One region of the Clavibacter sp. MX14-G9D genome, then DNA from elsewhere that is predicted to be linked to it. Evidence: predicted binding sites of a transcription regulator. Region 1 holds the regulator's gene; the other holds the start of a gene.
What was found. Region 1 encodes LexA, which represses DNA repair genes until DNA is damaged. Its sites were predicted from a motif close to TCGAACANNTGTTCGA; they were not measured.
Positions count from the first base shown of each region.

Region 1 (6,927 bases):
ACGTCCGACTCGATGCGGTCGACCGTGCCCGGCCACTCCCCCAGGCCCGCGACGTCCACGTCGCGCTCGACGCCCCGGTCGAACATGACCTGCATGCCGACGCAGATGCCGAGCACCGGGCGCCCGCCGGCCAGACGGCGGTCGACGATGCGGTCGCCCCCGGCCGCGCGGAGAGCGCTCATGACGGCGGAGAACGCGCCGACGCCGGGGACCAGGAGGCCGTCGGCCTCGTGCGCGCGCCTCGTGTCGCCCGTCAGCTCGACGTCGGCGCCCGCCAGCTCCAGCGCCTTGACGGCGGAGTGCACGTTGCCGCTGCCGTAGTCGAGGACCACGACGGAGGGGCGCGTCACAGGGCGCCCTTCGTGGAGGGGATGCCGGACACGCGCGGGTCGAGCTCCTTGGCCTGACGGAACGCGCGGGCGAACGACTTGAACTCCGCCTCGGCGATGTGGTGCGGGTCGCGACCGCCCAGGACGGTCACGTGGACGGTGAGGCCCGCGTGGAAGGTGATGGCCTCGAACACGTGGCGGACCATGGACCCGGTGAAGTGCCCGCCGATGAGGTGCATCTCGAAGCCCGCGGGCTCGCCGGAGTGCACGAGGAACGGGCGGCCGGAGATGTCGACGACGGACTGGACGAGCGCCTCGTCGAGCGGGACGAGCGCATCGCCGAAGCGCGCGATGCCGGACTTGTCGCCGAGCGCCTCGCGGATGGCCTGGCCGAGGACGATGCCGACGTCCTCCACGGTGTGGTGCACGTCGATGTGGGTGTCGCCCGTGGCGGTGACCTTCAGGTCGGTCAGCGAGTGCTTCGCGAAGGCGGTGAGCATGTGGTCGTAGAACGGGACCGAGGTGCTGATCTCGGAGGCGCCGGTGCCGTCGAGGTCGAGCTGGAGATCGATGCGGGACTCGCTGGTCTGCCGCGTGACGTGCGCGGTGCGCGCGGGGGTGCTCATGATGACCATGCTACCGACCGGTCCCGACGGGCCCGCCCCGGTGCCGGCCGCCACCAGGAGCCGAGGCGGACCCGCGCCGCGCCCTCCCGCCGCCGAGGAGGGACGCAGGATCAGTGCGCGTACTCGGCGGGGACGGCGAGCTGCTGGCCGGCCGCGACGTCCGACGTGGGCAGGCGGTTGAGGTCGACGACCGAGGCGATGACGTCGCGCGGGTCCGCCGACGGCGCGATCTCCTCCGCGAGGTCCCACAGGGACTGGCCGCTCGAGACCGTCACGTACTCGAACGTGGTGCCCGAGGCGTCCTTGGCGGCGACCGCCGCGCCGCCGTTGAGGGCGACGAGCCCGGCGCCGAGCGCGAGCGGGGCCGCGACCAGGGCGGTGAGGACGATGCGGCCGCGCCGCGTGATGCGCAGGCGCGTGCGGGGCGCGACGGCGGCCTCCGGGGCGGATGCGTCGAGGACGGCGGCCGTGGTGGCATCGGCTGTGGTGACGGTGCGGAGTGCTGCTGCGGTGTTCATGGTGACCTCTCGTGCGAGACGGTGGGGCGTCGAGGCGACGCGCCCTGCGGTGCAGTGCGGTACGGCATGCGATGCGGGTCGGGCAGCCCGCACCCGGCTCTCGGCCGGGAGAGCCGGGTGCGAAGCTGTGTTCCGAACATACATTCGAATCACGGCCTCCGCAAGCCCTCATCGGCCTCGGACGGGCTCCGGACGCGCGACACGCTCGAACAGGTGTTTGCCCGGGGTGCCTCGGCTGGATACAGTTTCGAGTGCCTGGAGTCCATTCGACCGGGTACCACCGACATCGCCCCCGTGAGGGCGTCCGCCCGCCGGGCCGACGAGCCGCGGAGGCGTCGGCGACGAGAGGCGGACCGTGCCATGGCGGACGAGCGAGCAGCGGGCGGTGGCGCCACGAGGCGCCGCAAGAGCCTCAGCGAGAAGCAGATCTCGATCCTGGAGTTCATCCAGCGCACCATCGCCGGACAGGGGTACCCGCCGAGCATGCGGGAGATCGGCGACGCCGTCGGCCTCGCCTCGCTCTCGAGCGTCACGCACCAGCTGAACCAGCTCGAGCTCTCCGGCTACCTGCGGCGCGACCCGAACCGCCCGCGCGCGCTCGAGGTCCTCATCGACCTGCCCGGCACCGGCGCGGCGGAGGGCGGCGAGCCGGCGACGCCCGTCGGCGACGCCGCGATGGTGCCCATGGTCGGCCGGATCGCGGCCGGCATCCCCATCACCGCGGAGCAGATGGTGGAGGAGGTCTTCCCCCTCCCCCGGCAGCTCGTCGGCAAAGGCGACCTCTTCATGCTGCGGGTGGTCGGCGACTCCATGATCGACGCCGCCATCTGCGACGGCGACTGGGTGGTCGTGCGCCAGCAGAAGACGGCCGAGAACGGCGACATCGTCGCCGCCATGCTCGACGACGAGGCGACCGTCAAGGTCTTCCGCCAGCGCGACGGCCACACCTGGCTGCTGCCACGCAACAGCGCGTTCGAGCCGATCCTCGGGGACTTCGCCGAGGTCGTCGGCAAGGTCGTGGCGGTCATGCGCTCCGTCTGATCCGGCGCCGCGTCGCGCACGAGAGCGGCCGTCCCCCGAGGGGGACGGCCGCTCTCGTGCGTCGCGGCGGCGCCGGTCAGCTCGCGGGCACCACCGCGTAGGCCTGGACCTGCGCCTCCTGCTCGGCCGTGACCAGCGCGCGCACGCGCGTGCCCTCCTCGACGTACGAGGTCTCGAGCACCTTCGCGCCGTCGTGCAGCATCGCGACGACCTCGCCGTGCTCGAAGGGCACCAGCAGGTCGACCTCGATGGTGGGCTGCGGGAGCAGCTCGGCGATGCGCCGACGCAGCTCGTCGACGCCCTCGCCCGTCCGGGCGGAGACGAAGACGCCCTGCGGCGCGAGGCCGCGGAGGACGACGCGGTCGTCGTCCGACGCGAGGTCGCTCTTGTTGAAGACGACGATCTCCGGGATCGACGACGCGTCGACCTCGGCGATGACCTCGTGGACGGTGGCGAGCTGCGCCGCCGGGTCAGGGTGCGAGGCGTCGACCACGTGGACCAGGACGTCGGCGTCGGCGAGCTCCTCCAGCGTCGAGCGGAACGCCTCCACCAGCTGGTGGGGCAGGTTCCGCACGAAGCCGACGGTGTCGGCGAGCGTGTACAGCTGCCCCTGGTCCGTCTCCGTCTTCCGCACGGTCGCGTCGAGCGTCGCGAACAGCGCGTTCTCGACCAGCACGCCGGCCTTCGTCACCCGGTTGAGGAGCGACGACTTCCCGGCGTTCGTGTACCCGACGATGGCGACCGAGGGCACGGAGTGCCGATCGCGGTTGGCGCGCTTGGTGTCGCGCGCCGGCTTCATCGCCTGGATCTGCTTGCGGAGACGCGCCATGCGCGTGTTGATGCGACGGCGGTCGAGCTCGATCTTCGTCTCGCCGGGACCACGGGATCCCATGCCCGCCCCCGCGCCGCCCACCTGGCCGCCGGCCTGCCGCGACATCGAGTCGCCCCAGCCGCGGAGGCGCGGCAGCAGGTACTGCAGCTGCGCGAGCTCGACCTGGGCCTTGCCCTCGCGGCTCTTGGCGTGCTGGCTGAAGATGTCGAGGATGACGGCCGTGCGGTCGATGACCTTGACCTTCACCACGTCCTCCAGCGCACGCCGCTGGCTGGGCGCCAGCTCCGTGTCGGCGATGACGGTGTCCGCGCCGACGGCGGCGACGAGCGCGCGCAGCTCCTCCGCCTTGCCGCGGCCGAAGTAGGTGCTCGGGTCCGGCGTGGGACGGCGCTGCAGGAGCCCGTCGAGCACCACGGCGCCCGCCGTCTCGGCGAGGGCGGCGAGCTCCCGCATGCTGTTCTCGGCGTCGTCGACCGAGCCCTGGGAGTAGACGCCGATGAGGACGACGTTCTCCAGGCGCAGCTGCCGGTACTCGACCTCGGTGACGTCCTCGAGCTCGGTCGAGAGGCCGGCGACGCGGCGGAGCGCCTGCCGGTCGGCCCGCTCGCTCTGGTCGCCGTCGGATCCCTGCTCGGTGTCAGGGCTCGCGGACAGCGCCTGCGCGCCGGATCCGCGGAAGAGGGCGTAGCCGGCGGACCGCTCCTCCGCCCGGGCGAGGACGCGCGCGACGACGTCGTCCCCGATGCTGGTCTCGGTGGACGTCGTCGTCGTGTCCGCGGACTCGTGGTCGTGCTCGTCGTGCGTGATCATGTGCTCCCATCGTAGCCTCGGCGTCCGGTATCGTCCCGTGCATGGCCGACGCGCATTACTTCTCCTCGTCGCCGGCCGGGCCCCTGCGCACCCGCACGATCACGGTCGAGCTGGGCGGACGGACGGTCGACGTCGAGACCGCGGGCGGGGTGTTCAGCCCCGAGCACGTCGACCAGGGGACCCTCGTGCTGCTCCGGAGCGTCCCGGCCCCTCCGGCGGAGGGGCACGTGCTGGACGTGGGATGCGGCTGGGGTCCCGTCGCGCTCGATCTCGCGATGCGGTCGCCGGCGGCCACCGTGTGGGCGGTCGACGTGAACGAGCGGGCCCTCGAGCTGACGCGGGCGAACGCCCGGTCCCTCGGTCTCGAGAACGTCAACGCCGTGCTGCCCGAGGATGTTCCCGCCGGGCTGTCGTTCGCCACCGTGTGGTCGAACCCCCCGATCCGCGTCGGCAAGGACGCGCTGCACGGCATCCTGCTCGACTGGCTCCCGCGGCTCGCGGCCGACGCCGACGCGTGGCTCGTCGTGCAGCGCAACCTCGGGTCCGACTCGCTGCAGCGCTGGCTCGCCGCGACCCTGCCGGACGGGCTCGAGACGACGCGCGCCGCGTCCGACAAGGGCTTCCGCGTGCTGCGGGTGCACCGCGCCGCGGGCAGCAACGGCGCCTAGCCGCATCGCTCCGCTCAGCGCGCCCGCCGCGGGCGCGATCCGGATCGCGCCCGCCCGAGGCGGGAGGCCGGATCAGGCCAGCGCCACGACCCCGTCGAACACGAGCTCCGCGGGACCCGAGAGCCCGACGTGCTCGCCGTCCTCCGTCGGGAACATCCGCACCCCGAGCACGCCGCCGGGCACCTGCACCCGCCACTGGTGCGGGGCCGCGGCACCCGCCCAGTGCCGGGTCGCGAGGGCGGCCGCCGCCGCGCCCGTGCCGCAGCTCAGCGTCTCGCCGCTGCCGCGCTCGTGCACGCGCATGGTGATGTGGCCGACGCCGTCCACCACGAGCGGGTCGGCGGGCACCACGAGCTCGACGTTCGCGCCGTCGGCGGGCTCGGGATCCAGCTGGGGGACGAACGCGAGGTCCGCCTCGGCCAGCTCGTCCTCGCTCGACAGCGCGACGACCACGTGCGGGTTGCCCACGTCGATGCCGAGGCCCGGCCGGGCGACCTGGAGGTCCTTCGCGCGCACGAGCGGCTCGCCGCCCGCGAGGGCCCAGCGGCCGAGGTCCACCTGGAAGCCGGAACCGCTGCGCTGCACGTCGCGGACGCCCGCGCGGGTGCCGATGGCGACGGTGCGTCCCGGAGGCAGCTCGATGAGCCCGTTCTCGATGAGGAAGAGCGTGAACACGCGGATGCCGTTGCCGCACATCTCGGCCGGGCTGCCGTCGACGTTGCGGTAGTCCATGAACCACTCGGCGTCCGGGTCCTCGTCGAGGGCGGCGCGGCCCTCGGGGATGCGGCGGGAGAGGACGGCGCGGATGGTCCCGTCGGCGCCGATGCCGAAGTGGCGGTCGCAGAGCGACTGCACCTGGGTGTCGGTCAGGTCGATCTCGCCCGCGGGATCGGCGAACAGCACGAAGTCGTTGCCCGTGCCCTGGCCCTTGGTGAACTGCAGGTCTGCCATCCCGCCAGCCTACGGGCGCGCCGACGGGAGGGCGTCGAGGGCGTGCGCGAGGAGGTCGGGGTCGCGTGCGTCGAGGCGCACCGCGTCGGCGTAGCGGCCGAACCACGACACCTGGCGGCGCGCGTACCGGCGGGTGAGCGCGCGCGTCTCCTCCACCGCCTCCGCCTCGCTCAGCTCTCCCGCGAGCTGCCGCGCCGCCTGCGCGTAGCCGATGGCTCGGGATGCCGTCACTCCGTCCGCGAGCCCCGCGGGCAGGAGGCGCGCGACCTCGTCGACGAGGCCCTCCGCCCACATCCCGGCCACCCGCGCGTCGAGGCGCGGCACGAGCTCCTCCCGCGGCAGCGTCAGCGTGAGGATTCGGGCGGGACGCCACGCGCTCGGCTCGGCGGACGCGCGCTCCGGCTGCGGTCCCGTCATCTCGACGACCTCGAGGGCGCGCACGAGCCGCCGTCCGTTGTGGGCGCCGATGCGCTGGGCGGCGGCGGGATCCAGCTGCCGGAGCCGACGGTGCAGCATGCCGGGCCCCGTCTCGGCGAGCTCCCGCTCGAGCCGCTCGCGGATCTCGGGATCGGTGCCGGGGAACGCGTAGTCGAAGAGCACGGACGACGCGTACAGACCGGATCCGCCGACGAGGATCGGGACCGCTCCGCGGGCGAGGATGTCCGTGACCACCGCCCGGGCGTCCTCCTGGTAGGCCGCGACGGTGGCCTCCGCCGTCACGTCGAGGACGTCGAGGAGGTGGTGCGGCACCCCGCGCCGTCCGGCCTCGGGCAGCTTCGCGGTGCCGATGTCCATGCCGCGGTAGAGCTGCATGGCGTCGGCGTTGACGATCTCCGCGCTCCGGCCGTCGGACCGGAGCCGCTCCGCGATGTCCAGCGACAGGGCCGACTTGCCCGTCCCCGTGGCACCGACGACCGCGACGAGCCCGGTCACGCGTGCGGGTGGCGGGGCAGGGCCGTCGGGGCGCCGTCGCCGACGCGCAGCGACGGGAGGCCCAGGGAGACGCGCGGCGCTCCCCCGGCCGACGCGCCGACCGCGGGGGTCGGCACGCCGCAGGAGTCGGCCTGGGCGCGCTCGTACGCATCGCCGGCGCGGGTGCGGCGGATGCGCAGCGGAGTCTGGTCTACCGAGTCGGCGATCAGGTGGAACGGC
Region 1 is NZ_JAVCVL010000005.1:24,244-31,170, forward strand. It holds gene hisH (imidazole glycerol phosphate synthase subunit HisH) at 1-350, opposite strand, end outside; gene hisB (imidazoleglycerol-phosphate dehydratase HisB) at 347-955, opposite strand; gene Q6969_RS01285 (hypothetical protein) at 1,066-1,473, opposite strand; gene lexA (transcriptional repressor LexA) at 1,834-2,514, shown strand; gene hflX (GTPase HflX) at 2,591-4,156, opposite strand; gene Q6969_RS01300 (methyltransferase) at 4,198-4,824, shown strand; gene dapF (diaminopimelate epimerase) at 4,897-5,775, opposite strand; gene miaA (tRNA (adenosine(37)-N6)-dimethylallyltransferase MiaA) at 5,785-6,708, opposite strand; gene miaB (tRNA (N6-isopentenyl adenosine(37)-C2)-methylthiotransferase MiaB) at 6,705-6,927, opposite strand, start outside.

Region 2 (6,927 bases), on a different contig from region 1:
TGGTCGCCGGAGTCGTTGCGGTTCCAGTCGAAGATGACGATGTCGCCCACTTTCAGCCGGTCGCGGTCGGCGAGCTCGAGGCGCGTCACGCCGAGCGCGGCGGCGTTGGCCGCGAGCCACCGGTCGAACGTGGGCACGTGGATCCACGCGTAGGTCCAGTCGGACCCGCCGCCGCGGTTGTGCCACTCCGTCGTCATCTCCCACCCGCGCTGGATGAGCGTCTGGCTGACGAAGTTGACGCAGTCGCCGCCGGACGGGTTGAAGTCGCCGTACTCCTCGAGGTTGTACGAGTCCCAGTGCGCGAGCGCGTACTGCAGCTGCGCGTCGACCGGCGTCTGCGCCGTGTACGCGGCCGTCGAGGCGGTGAGCGCCGCGTCGCCCGCCATGACCTGGATGTCGGCGGTCCCGTCCTCGTAGTCGGCCGAGCGGGGCGCGACGACAGTGACGGACCCGTCGCCGGCCACCTGCAGGTCGGTGCCCGGCGTGCCGGAGAACATGACGGCGGTGGCCGCGGAGAGCCCGGCGCCGGCGAGGGTGACGGTCTGCCCGCCCGAGACGGAGAGCTCCGCGGGCTCCACGGAGGTGACGGCGGGCGCGGCGTCGGACGCGGCGGCCCGGCCGCCGTCACCCGCGTCGCGGGTCGCACGAGGGGCGGGGTCCTGGCGCGTGCAGGCGGCGAGGACGGCGGTCACGGGGACCGCGAGCGCGGCGGCGAGGATGCTGCGGCGGCGGATGTCGGCGGTCACGTGATGCTCCGGGGGTAGGGGTGCGCCCGGGTGGCGGGCTCGTCCAGGGTAACCCGGCGTCCTGGCGGATCGACTCCGCGCGGGAGCGCGCCTAGTGTGGCGGCATGAGCGTCGACGTGACCCACGACCCCGACGGCTCGCGCTACACGCTGTGGCTCGACGGCGAGCGCGCGGGCTTCGCGGACTACCTGATCCAGGGCGACCGCATCGTCTTCACCCACACCGAGGTCGACCCCGCGAAGCGGCGCGGCGGCCTCGGCGGCGAGCTCGTGCGGGCCGCGCTCGACGACGTGCGGAAGGGATCGCGCACGGTCGTGGCGGCGTGCCCGTTCGTGGCCGAGTGGATCGACGAGCACCCGGACTACCGGGAGCTGCTCGAGCGCGGCTGACCGCCGACCGGCGTCGCACGCACCCCGGAGGCGGGTCGCTCGCGGGGCGCATGCGCGCCCCGCGAGACCGCTCCGCGATCGACGTACGTCACGGAGCCGCCCGCGGTCGCGATCGCAGCCACCCGGAGGAGGTTCGGTCGTGCCGCTCGTCGCCGCTCGGCCCCCGCGGGGTCGGGAACGACGACGGACAGGACACTAGCCGCCGTGCCGCGGAGCCCGCCCGCCCCGACGCCGAGCGGACAGGCGCCCTTCGCCCAGCGGACAGGGCGTCCCCGACGCGCATCCGTCGCATGACGCGGGTGCTCAGGGGACGCGCGTCAGCCACTCCGGCGTGGAGAACTTGTCGGCGACGAGCTGGCGCGTCTTCGCCCACTCCTCCGGCGTGACCTCGCCGGGCTTGCCGCCGTAGAGGCCCGTGAAGGTGGCCTTCATCCGGTCGATGATCTCCGCGCGGCTCATGCCGGTCTGGCTGCGGAGCGGGTCCACGCGCTTGGCCGCGCTGGTGATGCCCTTGTCGCTGATCTTCTCGCGGCCGATGCGCAGCACCTGCACCATCTTCTCCCCGTCCATGTCGTAGCTCATGGTGACGTGGTGCAGCACGGCGCCGGCGCCCAGGCGCTTCTGCGCGGCGCCGCCGATCTTGCCGGTGGGGCTCGTGATGTCGTTGAGCGGCTGGTACGAGGCGTCGATGCCGAGCGAGCGGAGGGCGGTGATGACCCACTCGTCGAGGTAGGCGTACGAGTCGGCGAACGTCATGCCCTGCACGAGGTCGACGGGCGCGTAGATGGAGTACGTGATGACGGCGCCCGCCTCCATGTACATGGCACCGCCGCCGGACACCCGGCGGACGACGTCGAAGCCGTGGGCGGCGGCCTGCTCCGCGTCGACCTCGTTGCGAAGTGACTGGAAGCTGCCGATGACGACGGCCGGCTGGTCCCACTCCCAGATGCGCAGCGTGGGGTTCCGACGCCCGGCGCCGACCTCCTCGGCGAGCACCTGGTCGAGGGCCATCTGCTCGACGGGGCGGTAGGCGCGGTCGTGGATTACCTCCCACTCGTAGTCGCCCCAGTTCGTGGCGCGGGCCAGGGAGCGGCGGATCGCGACGGCGACGGCCTCGGGCGAGAAGCCGAGGAGCACGGCCTGCGGCGGGAGCGCGCGGCGGATGGCGGCGGCGATCGCGTTCGCGTCGCTGTCCTCGGGGAGGCCGTTCACCGCCCGGTCGATCGCCTCGAGCGCGTCGTCGGGCTCGAGGAAGAAGTCGCCCGCGAGGCGGAACCCCGAGATGCGGCCGTCGGTCACGTCCAGGTCGACCACGACGAGCTTGCCGCCGGGGACCTTGTACTCACCATGCATCCGGCCAGCCTACGGCCCGCCCGGCGCGTCGCACCGCCGCCGGATCCCCGCGGACACGGGCGTGTGGGACCGTGGGCCATGCGCATCACGTGGGCGGTCGTCCGCCTCCTCACGACCGCGGCCGTGCTCGTCGCCGTCATCAGCCAGTACGCCGTCAGCTCCGCGTACTGGCGCAGCATCGGGGTGGCGGGGATCTGGGGGAAGACGGTCGACTTCCTCATGTACTTCACCATCGAGTCGAACCTGCTGGCGGCGGTCGTGATGGGGATCGGCGCCGTGCGGCTGCTCCGCCGCGGCCCCCTCCCCGGCCGCGGCTGGACGACGCTCCGGCTCGCCGCGACCACGTACATGGTGACCACGGGCGTGGTCTACAACCTCCTCCTGCGGGGCCTGCCGACGATCCCCGGCGGGAACCTGCCCTGGTCGAACGAGGTGCTGCACGTCGTCGTGCCCGCGCTCGTGCTGCTCGACTGGCTCCTGGCGCCGGACCGCCGCGCGCTCGGGTACGGCGCGGTCGGGCGGGTCGTCGTCTTCCCGCTGGTGTGGGTCGCGGTCACGCTGGCGCGCGGTCCCGTCACGGGCAACGAGGTCACGGGGGCGGCCACGTACTACCCGTACCCGTTCCTGGATCCCGCCACCGACGCGGGCGGATACGCGACCGTCGCGGTCTGGGTGGTCGTCATCGCCGCGTTCATCTGCGGCATGGCGCTGGCCCTCATCGCCGTCGGGCGCCGCGCCTCCCGCGCGATCGCGCACGCGACGGCGTGAGCCGGTAGCCGCCCCTCCCGCCTCGCGTCAAGGGGGCGCCCGGACCCGGACGCCGCGGACGTGCCGGCCTAGCGTCGGACGCACGGACGGCGGCGCATCCGGCCCGCCCGTCCCGCATCGGACGAGGAGAGGCGAGGCAGCATGAAGGCAGTCGTGTGGCACGGCGAGGGCGACATCCGCCTGGACGAGGTGCCGGATCCGCGGATCCAGGAGCCGACCGACGCGGTCATCCGCATCACCCGCAGCGCCATCTGCGGCACCGACCTCCACTTCGTGCGCGGCACGATGGCCGGCATGCGCGAGGGCACCGTCCTCGGCCACGAGGCCATCGGCACCGTCACCGAGGTCGGCGCCCAGGTGCGCGGCTTCTCCCCTGGCGACCGGGTGCTGGTGTGCTCGACCATGTCGTGCGGCGTGTGCGCGCAGTGCCGCGCGGGCAGCACGGCCCAGTGCGACGTCGCCAACCCGAACGGACCGCAGGCCGGCACGTCGTTCTTCGGCGGGCCCGAGACGACGGGCCCGATCGACGGCCTGCAGGCCGAGTACGCGCGGATCCCGTGGGCCGCCCACACGCTGATCCCGCTCCCCGACGCGGTCACCGACGACCAGGCGATCCTCCTCAGCGACATCTTCCCCACCGCCTGGTTCGGCGCCGAGCTCGCGGGCATCCGACCGGGCGACACCGTGGCGGTCCTCGGCGCGGGCGTCGTCGGGCAGTTCGCCGTCGCATCCGCCTTCCGCATGGGCGCCGGGCGCGTCTTCGCCGTCGACCACGTGGAGACGCGCCTCGCGATGGCGCTCGAGCAGAACGCCGAGGTGATCCACTTCGAGCGCGAGGACCCGGTGGCCGCGGTGATGGAGGCGACCCTCGGGATCGGCGTGGACGCGGTGATCGACGCGGTCGGCGTCGACGCGCAGCGCCCGCACGCGGGTCCCGCCGCCGAGGAGGCCGAGCAGCAGGCGGACGCGTTCGCCGCCGAGGTCGCGCAGGTCGCGCCCGGCGCCTCCCCGCACGACGGCCTCTGGGTCCCCGGCGACGCTCCCAGCCAGGCCGCTCAGTGGGCCGTGCGGATGGTGCGGAAGTCGGGGCGCATCGGCATCATCGGCGTCTACCCGCCCCAGCTCACGTCGTACCCGATCGGCGCCGCGATGAACAGGAACCTCACCATCCGCATGGGCAACTGCGACCACCGCCGCGTCACGCCGCCGCTCATCGACCTCGTCGCATCCGGCGTGTACGACCCGACGCGCTTCACCACGCAGGACGAGGGGATGACGACCGCGATCGACGCCTACGAGCACTTCGACGTGCGCGAGGAGGGCTGGTTGAAGACGGTGCTCGAGGTCGGGTGACGCGGCGGCGGCCGTCCGGCGCACGACGCGCCCGGGCGGCGCCCCGGACCTCCCCGCCCCTCCCGCGTTCGAACATGCGTTCGAACATCCGGGCTATGCTCGCGCCATGAGCATCGCGTTCCAGGCCTCCCTCTTCGACGACCTCCGGGCGGCACCCGGCCTCGGCGCGCTCGGCGCGGAGGTCGAGCGGCTCGACCTCGGGCAGGGTGCCTGGCTCGACATCCGCCCCGGCTGGGTCAGCGACTCCGACGCGCTGTTCGAGCGCCTCGTGGAGGACGTCGAGTGGACGGCCGACACGCGGACCATGCACGGCCGCACCGTGGAGGTGCCGCGCCTGCTGTCGTGGTTCGGGCCCCGGGCCGCGCTGCCGGCGCCCGTCCTCGAGCAGGCGCGCGACGCGCTCAACGACCACTACGGACGGCCGCCCGGACAGGTGCTGGAGACGGCCGGGCTGTGCTTCTACCGCACGGGCGACGACAGCGTCGCCTGGCACGGCGACCGCGTCGGGCGTGCCATCGACCGCGACACCATGGTCGCCATCGTCTCGGTCGGGGCGGCGCGCACGCTGTCGCTGCGACCGAAGGGCGGCGGGGAGGTGCGGCGGTTCCCGCTCGGGCACGGCGACCTCGTGGTCATGGGCGGCAGCGCGCAGCGCACGCACGAGCACGCGATCCTCAAGACCACGAAGGCCGTCGGGCCGCGCATCAGCATCCAGTTCCGCCCGGTCTGGCCGGCCTGAGGCGGGTCGCCCGCGGGTCGCCGATCAGGCGAGGACGGGATCCCACCCGGTCGGGGTCGCCGCGGCGGCGACGGCCTCCACGGCGTCCGGGTCGAGGGGGCGGGCGTCCCGCACGACCGCCTCGACGCCCTCGAGCCCGAGGTGCGCGAGGAGCGGGATCCAGAGCATCCGCAGGCGGTCGGCGGCATCCACTCGCGGCGCGCGCGTCGACCGGAGGGAGAGCACCCCGAGGGTGGCGCCCAGCAGCACGTCGACGGCGGCGTCGAGATCCGGCTCGGGCTCGGGGACGCCCTGCATCACGAGCTCGGTCCGCAGCAGCCGGTGCACGAACGCCTCCACGTCGAAGCGCGGCGCGACCCCGAGGCCGAGGCGCGGCATCTCCTGGCGGAGCCGGACGGCGCCGGCCGCGACGGGACGGACCTCCACCTCGCGGGCCGCGGTCAGCAGGAAGACGACGAGCTCCGGGAGGGCGCCCGGCCCCTCGAGCGCGGCGGCGATGCGGAGCCAGCGGCGCTCCTGCTCGTCGACCACCGCGTGCGCGAGGCTCTCCTTCGACGCGAACAGGTGGTAGCCGACGGCGGACTTGGGCCGGCCCATGGCCTCGGCCACCCGCGAGAACGACGTCGCCTCGTAGCCGTACGCGGCGAACTGGGCGCCGGCCGCCTCGACGATCTCCCGGCGGGCACGCGCCACGGCCGCCTGACGCCGGTCCATGTCGCGCTCCCGTCCGCTCCGGGCATCGGAGCGTCCCGGACGGTAGCAGCGCGCGTCGACGGGAAGTGGTCCATCAGGTGAACGGCGGGTGCCGCGACGCGGCGGCACCCGGATCAGCGGACGCCCGCCTCCTCCTCGGCCATCGCGTCCTCCACCTGCGCCGCGATCACCGCGATCCTCGGGGAGGCCGACACCCGGCGCACGACGGCCGCCGCCTGGGGGACGCCCGCGCCCTCGAGCAGATGCGTCCACAGGGTGCAGAGCCGCGGCTCGACGCGCTCGTCCTCCCTCAGCGCCAGGTGGCAGAGGACGAGGCCGCGCGTGGAGTCCAGGAACAGGTCCGAGAAGGCCGCGATCTCGGCCCGCCGCCCCGGCAGGTCCGCCGTGAGCCCGGCCTCGATGCACGTGCGCGCGAAGCGGACGCGGCCGGCGCCGAGGAGGCGGCGCGGCAGGCCGCGCGGATCGACGTCGAGCGACGGCAGCTCGATCAGCAGGCGCAGGGCCCCCGCGCGCTCGGGGTGCGCGTCGATCTCGCGGGCCCGGAGCACGAGCAGCGCGAGCAGGCGCTCGACGCCCATCGAGATGCCGGCGCGCGCGAGGGCGTCGTCGGCCTTCTGCCACCGGAGGTCGTCCTCCCCGAGGACGGCCTCGGCCAGCGAGGCCTTCGACGGGAAGAGGTGGTAGCCGATGGCGGACTTGGGCCGGTCGATGGCCCGCGCGATGCGGGAGAAGGTGGTGGCCTCGTACCCGAACCGGGCGAAGAGCGCGCCCGCCGCCGTCACGATCTCCTGCCGGAGACGGAGCATCTCCACGCGTCGCTGATCCACAGCGTCCCCTTCTTCCGTACCGGATGGGCCGCACGGAC
Region 2 is NZ_JAVCVL010000013.1:8,164-15,090, reverse strand. It holds gene Q6969_RS02790 (amidase domain-containing protein) at 1-746, opposite strand, end outside; gene Q6969_RS02785 (GNAT family N-acetyltransferase) at 851-1,135, shown strand; gene Q6969_RS02780 (biotin/lipoate A/B protein ligase family protein) at 1,439-2,488, opposite strand; gene Q6969_RS02775 (Pr6Pr family membrane protein) at 2,567-3,256, shown strand; gene Q6969_RS02770 (alcohol dehydrogenase catalytic domain-containing protein) at 3,398-4,609, shown strand; gene Q6969_RS02765 (alpha-ketoglutarate-dependent dioxygenase AlkB) at 4,716-5,348, shown strand; gene Q6969_RS02760 (helix-turn-helix domain-containing protein) at 5,373-6,062, opposite strand; gene Q6969_RS02755 (helix-turn-helix domain-containing protein) at 6,176-6,889, opposite strand.
Region 2: the regulator LexA is predicted to act here: its motif matches at 4,678-4,693, upstream of Q6969_RS02765 (alpha-ketoglutarate-dependent dioxygenase AlkB).